2 regions of the Corynebacterium canis genome follow, and region 1 is predicted to be linked to the other one. Evidence: predicted binding sites of a transcription regulator. Region 1 holds the regulator's gene; the other holds the start of a gene.

Region 1 (4,270 bases):
GACGCCCGACACGCTGGGCACCGTCGCGGAAGAGGTTATTACCACCGTCGATGGCCAACAGGTGGTGGCCTACCCCGCGCTCGCCGCGACGCCGGAAGGTGTGGCCATCGAAGTGTTCCCCACCAAGGCGAGTGCCGACGCCGCGATGATGACCGCAACGCTCACCTTGCTGATGCGCGAAATCAGCGTCAATGTGAAAAACATGGCCAATGGGCTGCCGCTGCGGCAACGCGTAGCCTTAGAAAACTACCCCCATGGAGGGGTTGCGGGCCTAGTTGATGATGCCCGCGTGGCCGCTATTCGCGACGCCATGATCGCCGCCGGCGGGCCTGTGCGTGATCCGGAAAAGTTTGCGGCATTGCGCGAGACCGTGGCGGGCGAAGTGCCGCGGCGGGTGCGGCAGATCGTGGTGATGCTGGCCCCTGCGCTGGTGGAATACCTGGCTGTGCGGGATGAATTGTCCGAGTGGACGGGCGAATCCATTGACGATATGCGCCGTCAATTGGAGTTCCTTCTGCCGCCGCGCGCGGTGAGCATTCACGGTGCTGGGCGCTTACAACACTTACCCAGATACCTCGCCGCGATGCGGCAGCGGCTGGCGGATATGGAACGCGATCCGGATCGTGACGCGGACCTACAAGATTCCATAGCGCAGGCCACGCAATACCTAGAAGCAAAGTTAAAGAAGCTCCCCACGGGGCGTGAGAAAACCCGCGCGGTCAAGGACATCACATGGATGATCGAGGAGCTGCGGGTGAGCCTGTTTGCGCAACGGTTGGGCACGGCGCATCCGGTATCGCTGCGGCGCATCGAAAAAGCCGTGGACAAGCTGCAATAGTGCTTCCGAAGGCGGTGCAGCTAACCCGCTATACGCTACTCTTGGCGAGCGCGCCGCCGCATTAATCGGATCTCGGATTCGAAGTCATCCGCGCTTTCGAATGACTTGTACACAGATGCGAATCGGAGGTAACCGACCTCGTCGAGCTCGCGCAATGGATCGAGGATAGCCAAACCGATCTCGTTGGCGTTGACCTGTGAGCTGCCGTGGGCGCGCACAGTTTCCTCCACCTCCTGGGCGAGGCGCTTTAAGGCATCGTCCGAAACATCGCGGCCCTGGCAGGCCCGCCGCACGCCCATAATGACCTTTTCGCGGCTGAATGGTTCCGTCACGCCATTGCGCTTGACCACCAACAATACGGCCTTTTCCACCGTGGTAAAACGCCCATTACACTCGACACATTCACGCCGCCTGCGAATCGCCGAACCACCATCAATGACGCGGCTATCAATGACGCGGGAGCCGCGCTGTTGGCAAAACGGACAATGCATGCCGTACCCCTTCGTCGGATTCGGTCGACCACGTTTATCTAGGAACCATCCCATACTATCCCTCCGCATTCGCCGCGCATGGAATTGTTCCCAATGCAAACCACCCGCCGGCTACCCCGCACTCCTGCTACTCACGGCCCTTTGGACGCTAACAATTCTTCAACTCCGGGCCATGCAGCACCTCTACTGCCGAACATATCTGCGACTTGAAATAGGCCGCCCACAACCAGATTACGCACCGCCGCTTTTCGCTCTTGCGAAACACTTAGCCAGTTGTACACGAGCGTTCTTTTTTGCGAGCATGATGTTCGAATAGGGCCTCTACTTGTAGCCAGATGGCCGGAAATTTGCTTCCCCTAAACGCCAGATTCTTCCCCTTGATTACCCCCTTCCAAGGGGTTATTCTTGCTGCATGCAGGCAAAAAGAAAGATTACGCACTACCCAACACTACTTTCGGTAGCGGGCAATTCAATTTCATCGCAGTGACGGCGGTTCTCGAATCCGCAGATTTGTTCCAATCAGAATCTTTGTTCGAGAAATATTCCCACGAACATAAGCGTGTTTAGCAATCTCCTGAATTTTTCGAACAGGCGACCAAACTCGCGAATATTTGAGGTAGTCTGAGTTAGCAAGAGGTTGCAGTTCGAGTTCATCTCAACGCTCGTCTCGGTCGGCGCCTCGCGTCGGCCGTTTCACCATTCAGCATTTCGTTACCCGCGGGGGATTTTCCCCTACCTTCTACTTCCCCAATTGGAGTTGATCCTTATGACCAACAAGCAACCAAAGCTTGATATGTCCTCCTTGTCCGATAGGCAACGCCGTATCCTTGAGGTCATTCGTGATGCTGTAGTACTGCGCGGCTATCCGCCAAGCATTCGCGAGATTGGAGACGCCGCTGGGTTGCAATCCACTTCTTCCGTTGCCTACCAACTTCGCGAGCTCGAAAAGAAGGGCTTTTTGCGGCGTGACCCGAACAAGCCGCGCGCGGTGGATGTTCGACACCTTCCTGGGGCGGTGCCGCCGAAGGCCGGTCCGAAACCGCGTCCGAAGGATATGGAGAACCCCTACGATCCGGAGAGCACGGACGCTCATTTTATTCCCGTGGTCGGCTCCATCGCCGCCGGCGCCCCGATCCTCGCCGAGGAAAATATTGAGGATTATTTCCCGCTGCCGGCGAACATTGTCGGCGAGGGCGACCTGTATGCGCTCCAGGTCATTGGTGAATCCATGAAGGACGCCGGCATTTTGGACGGCGACTGGGTCGTGCTGCGCTCGCAGCCGGTAGCGGAGCAGGGTCAGTTCGTGGCCGCCATGATTGAGGGTGAGGCGACGGTCAAGGAGTTCCATAAGGACGCCACCGGGATTTGGCTTTTGCCACATAACGACGCCTTCTCCCCCATTCCGGGCGAAGATGCGGAAATCCTTGGAATTGTCGTGTCATTGATCCGAAAATTCTAAAACAGCAGGCACTCGGAGGTGAAACCACCCCCACATTTGTGGATTTTCTACCGAAACCCGCCTCCGAATGCCCACTTGAACTTCACTTCATGCAAAACTTAGTCACAGAAACGGGCACAAAACCCACGCCGTGTTTTTGAATTGAGGTTTCGCATGTATGCCGAGGAACGCCGACGCCAGATCGCATCGCTGACTGCGGTGGAAGGGCGGGTCAACGTTACCGAGTTGGCCGCGCGCTTCGATGTCACAGCTGAAACCATCCGCCGTGACCTCGCAGTGCTCGATGCCGATGGTTCCGTCCACCGCGTACATGGCGGGGCCGTTGCCAGCCAGAATTTCCAAACCACCGAGTTTTCTGTCGACGCCCGCGCCAAGTCAGCGTCGACGGCAAAGTCGGCCATCGCCCGCGCGGCCCTGGACTATTTGCCGGACGCGCAGGGCGGCATGTTCCTCGATGCGGGAACTACGCTCGCCGCCTTGGCCGAGCTGATCGCGGACCGCCCGAATGCGCGCCAGTGGTCCATCGTCACCAATTGCCTGCCCATCGCGATGCAATTGGCCGCCTCCGGTCTGGAGGAGGTGCAATTGCTGGGGGGCAGCGTGCGCGCCATCACGCAGGCCGTAGTGGGGGATACCGCCTTGCGCACCTTGGCGTTGATGCGGGCCGATGTCGCCTTTATTGGCACCAATGCGCTCACCTTGGATCACGGCCTGTCCACCGCGGATTCCCAAGAGGCCGCGGTCAAGCGCGCGATGATCACCAACGCCAATAAGGTGGTGGTGCTTTGTGATTCCACGAAGATGGGCTGCGATTACCTGGTGAGTTTCGCCGACATCGACGATGTGGACGTGGTGATCACGGACGCGGGCGCCCCCGAGTCCTTTGTGAATTCGCTGCGGGACCGCGAGATCCAGGTGGTGTTGGCGGAATGATCCTCACACTTACCCCGGTCCCCTCGCTGGACCGCACGGCCACCACCGGGGAGCAGCTGGGCCCAGACATGGTGTGCCAGCTTGGCGATATCTCCACCGTCCCCGGCGGCGTGGGCGTCAACGTCACGCACACCTTGTATCGCGCCGGGCGCGATACCTTGGCGGTGTTCCCCGCCCCGGAGATTAGCCACTATATGCGCCTGATGGCGGTGACCGGCACCCCGCACCAATTCGTTGCGGTGCCGGGCCCCATCCAGATGCATTTCACGTTGACGGATCCTGCGGGCGCCACCACGGTGCTCAAGGACCCGCCGATGCCCTTGGACCCTACCCAACTAGCCATGCTGCGGGATTTGGCCGTGACGCTGGCGGAGACGGCGTCGTGGGTGCTGCTTGCGGGCCCCTTGCCCAATATTGCTACTGCCGCTTGGTACGTGGAGGTGATTCGCGCATTAACGTTGTACCACCCCAAGGTTCGGATCGCCGTGGCCACTGAGGGTGATGCTTTGCACGCGCTGGTGCGGCAGCTCGCCGTGACCCATCCTCACG
Region 2 (4,270 bases), 280 kb from region 1:
GCCGGATGCCCACCGGTACGGCGCGTGGCTGCCGGGATCGTGGCGTACAAGAGTTCGACTAGACGAGCGGAGTGCGTAAACGGCTCCTTCGCACGCTCCCGCAGCACCGCCGCAGCGATCTTGCCCGCGAAACGCTCCTCGCCATAGGCCTTTAACACGTGCGCCAACTCGCCGTGCGAATACGTATTGAGCACATCCGCGGCGGTGATGCCACGGGTTGGATCCATGCGCATATCCAACGGGGCGTCGACCTTATAGGCGAAGCCACGATCCACTTGGTCCAATTGCATCGAGGACACGCCCAGATCGAACAGTGCCCCCGATACTCCCTCGCGCGCCCATTCAAATGCGGCGCCGGAGCCGCCTGCGATCGCATCGAACACGCCGTCGAAACGCGTGTGAACGGCGACAAAGCGCTCGCCGAAACGTGCTAACCGCTGCTGAGCCCCAGCCAAGGCGTTCGGATCGCGGTCGAGGCCAATCACGTAGGCGTCTGGGAACACGCTAAGGAAATGCTCGCTGTGGCCGCCGGCGCCCAAAGTGGCGTCAATAATCACGGAGCCCTCGCTGATGCTCGGGGCAATCAACTCTGTTACACGGTCACGGAGAACGGGAACGTGCCCGTAATGCTTTTCAAATGTGTCCATAAGGCTTGTCCCCCTCTCGGTGCCGGAGATTAACAGGTATTGCAGGGCGCGTATAGGGCCCTGTCCGCAGGATCTGGTATCGGGGAAGTACACCAGATCCTGCGGGCAGAGTCCGTACACGCACTCTGCGGTGACCTACAATAAGCCACCCAAAACGTCGTCCTCAGCATCGGAGAAGGAATCCTCCGTCTCCGCCTGATATGCGGCCCAGGACTCAGCGTCCCAGATTTCCAGGAAATCCACCGAGCCGATCACCACGCACTCCTTGGTCAAACCCGCGTAGGCGCGATGGGCGGCAGACAAAGTGATGCGCCCGTGCCCGTCGGGCCGCTGCTCATCCGCACTTGCCGCCAAGTTACGAATGAACGCACGCGCCTTCGGGTTCGTGCGCGAGACAGCCGCCGCCTTGCGAGCACGTGCCGCGAACTCTTCGCGGGGATACACAGCAAGAGAGTGATCCTGTCCCTTGGTCACCATCAGGCCGCCCGCCAATTCCTCGCGAAACTTCGCGGGGAGGGTGAGGCGACCCTTATCGTCGAGCTTCGGAGTGTAGGTACCAAGAAACATCGGCGGCCTACCTTCCTCACTCCAGTCGATACAACCTCACGGAGATAATCTCCGTTGTGCCCCACACTACCCCACTTTGCCCCACTTTTGTCATGCCAAAACCCCCATTTCGCCCCACTCGATTTAATTTCAGCAGGTCAGTAGGGGTGGAGGGAGGTGGGGCGTCAGTGAAAAATATGACCGAAAACCCCCTCACATGCGTCACACCAACCCCTTTAGACACTTTGTGTACCGCGCATTTAGATCGTGCGTGAACAAATGTGGGGCAAAGTGGGCAGAAAAAATCCCCGCCGAGGCGGGGAAAGCATTACGCGTGCGGCTAGCACACCGGATCAGTTCTGCGGATCATCAAACCTACGGCGGAAATTCTCTTCCATGCGGGCGCCGAACGCGCCCGATTGCAATTTCACTGGACGTGGCGAAACCATTGGATCTCCGCCGCCCCCGCGCAACATCCAAACCCCCGCACCAAACATCACCAAAAAACCCACCACGCTCAGCGCAGTAAACCAAAGGTTCTGTTGACTCAGGGCCACGCCACCGACCAACATGACAAGCCCAACAACCGTGATCGCGAGACCACGCAGCGTAAGGCCTGACTGCGGACTTGGGCTGTGCCCTGCAACGACAGCGCTGAATGCAGGATCTTGGGCGAGCGACTGCTCGATCTCCCGAAGCATCCTCTGCTCCTGCTCAGAAAGGGACACGATTCCTCCACACTGTGTGCTGGCCTACTATACGTTAGGTCTAACGCCAAGAGTAGTCGGAAAGTTCCCGCATTGTCGGCACCGCTACGCTACCAGCGGCAACCTGCCTTCTACCTCTTCTATAAAAGATGCAACATCGGCGAGAAAAATGTTGACTTCCGTAGCACTTTTCCCAATATCTAACCCTACTACCGCACGCGCCCGCACCGCAGACCAACCTTGAAAATGGGCAGCCTGGCGGGCACCCGCGGCGTCGATACGCCGGAGTCTTTCCCACGCACTACCCCGCGCGCGTCCCCCCACAAGTCGGGCACCGGCGGCACGCAAGGCGGCCTGGTAACCGCAATCAACAGCGAGCAATAGATCCCCCGCACGGAGGTAACTGTGCGCCTGATCCAGCAGACCATACGCCCGCGAAAGGAAATCGGCCTTGCGGTCTTGTGCGCGGTAGAAAGTGGCGGAAACTACGGTTGACATGGTGTAACTCCTCGATTCTCGAACTGATGTATGCAACGCTATCGAGGACTTCGAACATGGCTTGAACGTATGTTCGAGTGGGTTCGTCCTATGCTGGTGGGCGTGAGTGTTTCTCTGCGCCACCTCAGCACCCCCGAATTCGCCCGGCACGCGCCCGCATTTGTGGACATCTATATCCAAGCCATGGGCTATCACCCCGGCATCCGCCACACCCGCATCAACGCATGGCAGCACCTCACCCGCAACGCCGGATTCACCGCCGTATGCGCACTCGACGGAACAAAACCCGTGGGCATCGCCTTCGGATACATCGGCATGCGACACCACTGGTGGTACCAACAAATCCACCACGGACTCATCCGCGCCGGAAAATACGGGCCGGAAGCACAAAAAATCCTCCGCCACTACTTCGAAATCGCCGAAGTCCACGTGCTGCCGAGCAGGCAAGGCGAAGGGATCGGGCGGGCACTGATCACCGCACTCGCGCGACACGCCGAATCGAACTACGCGCTACTGTCCACGCCGGAAGTGGAAAACGAAAACAATGCTGCGTTTCGGCTCTACCGGAGCCTAGGATTCCGAGACGTCCTGCGAAACTTCCACTTTTCCGGAGACGACCGGCCATTCGCCGTGCTGTGGGCTCCATTGCCGTTGGAGACAAGATCTTAAATTAGGGGCTGGGATTTCGGGCGGCGGGTTGCGGTTGAATGATGGGTGCCGCGTGCTGGCTGATGGGTTGTGTGCGACTGCCTGGGTTGCCGATGGGTTGTGTGCCGCCGCCTAGGTCGCCGATAGGTTGTGCACAACCGCTGACCTGGGGCTGGTCTTTCTATTCTTCATTCGGGGCCCCAACGAAGAAATTCAGGACGAATCTTGGCCAAAAACGCCGCAGCTCGTCTTTCCATTCTTCGTTGACCACCCCAATGAAGAAATTCCGGACCATCGCAGGTCAACGGCTGCACACAATCTATCCGCGCAAGCTATTGGCAAGGCCGTGAAGCGCGGACAAGATTGAACTTTTTCGAACCATCGGCCGTGCCGGATCTGCCTCAGGCACATCTGACACGGCGAATTCGGCGTCCAGCGGAAACACCGTCCCGAGCACCCCGGCATGTCGGATCTGCCTGAGCGCGGAGAATTGTCGGCTGATTTCGGCCCCCAAGTCGCCCAGCGGCAGTAGGTTATACACCACCGCCAAGGTCGCCGATGGGTTGTGCACAACTGCCGACCTGGGGCTGGTCTTTCTATTCTTCATTCGGGGCCCCAACGAAGAAATCCAGGACGAATCTGGCCCAAAAACGCTGCAAATCATCTTTTTATTCTTCGTTGACCACCCTAATGAAGAAATTCCGGACGATCGCAGGTCAACGGCTGCACACAACCTATCCGCGCAAGCTGCCAGCGGCCGATTAAACGCCTCCAGATCGCTTCACCGCCGAGGTCGCCGATAGGCTGCGCAGCCACCGCCTAGGTCACCGATAGGTTGTACTCAACCGCCGTACCGCCGGTGGGCTAGCGGATCACGTCCATGTCCGCGGCGGGGGCCATGCCGAGGTTGTGTAGGACTTCTTGGGTGGCCCGCACGAGATTGAGGGTCATAAAGTGCAGGTCAGGGGCGCCTTCCGCGATAAGGCGTTCGGCCATTTCGGTGGTCACCTCGATGCCAACTTCGCGGATGGCCTCCCGGTTGGCCTCCTCATCGCCGGCGGCGGCGCGTTCGAGCCGGCGTTCGAGGGCGGGAGGCAATGCGGCGCCGCTTAGTTCCATTTGGCGCCGCACAGATCGCAGGCTTGTAATGGGCATCAGCCCTGGAATGATCGGCTTGTGCCCGTGCTCGGCGTCCACCGCCAGCCGATCGCGCAGCCGCAGGTA

Evidence for each region. The regulator LexA, encoded in region 1, represses DNA repair genes until DNA is damaged. The targets are predictions, from matches to a motif close to CGAACANNTGTTCG.
Region 2: the regulator LexA is predicted to act here: its motif matches at 2,461-2,474, upstream of CCANI_RS09505 (SAV_6107 family HEPN domain-containing protein).

The regions. Positions count from the first base shown of each region.
Region 1 covers NZ_CP047080.1:1,863,071-1,867,340, forward strand. The annotation lists gene hrpA (ATP-dependent RNA helicase HrpA) at 1-838, shown strand, start outside; gene nrdR (transcriptional regulator NrdR) at 874-1,329, opposite strand; gene lexA (transcriptional repressor LexA) at 2,096-2,788, shown strand; gene sugR (transcriptional regulator SugR) at 2,942-3,721, shown strand; gene CCANI_RS08220 (PfkB family carbohydrate kinase) at 3,718-4,270, shown strand, end outside.
Region 2 covers NZ_CP047080.1:2,146,697-2,150,966, forward strand. The annotation lists gene rsmH (16S rRNA (cytosine(1402)-N(4))-methyltransferase RsmH) at 1-647, opposite strand, end outside; gene mraZ (division/cell wall cluster transcriptional repressor MraZ) at 783-1,214, opposite strand; gene CCANI_RS09500 (DUF3040 domain-containing protein) at 1,547-1,921, opposite strand; gene CCANI_RS09505 (SAV_6107 family HEPN domain-containing protein) at 2,006-2,398, opposite strand; gene CCANI_RS09510 (GNAT family N-acetyltransferase) at 2,501-3,067, shown strand; gene CCANI_RS09515 (hypothetical protein) at 3,366-3,653, opposite strand; gene metF (methylenetetrahydrofolate reductase [NAD(P)H]) at 3,911-4,270, opposite strand, start outside.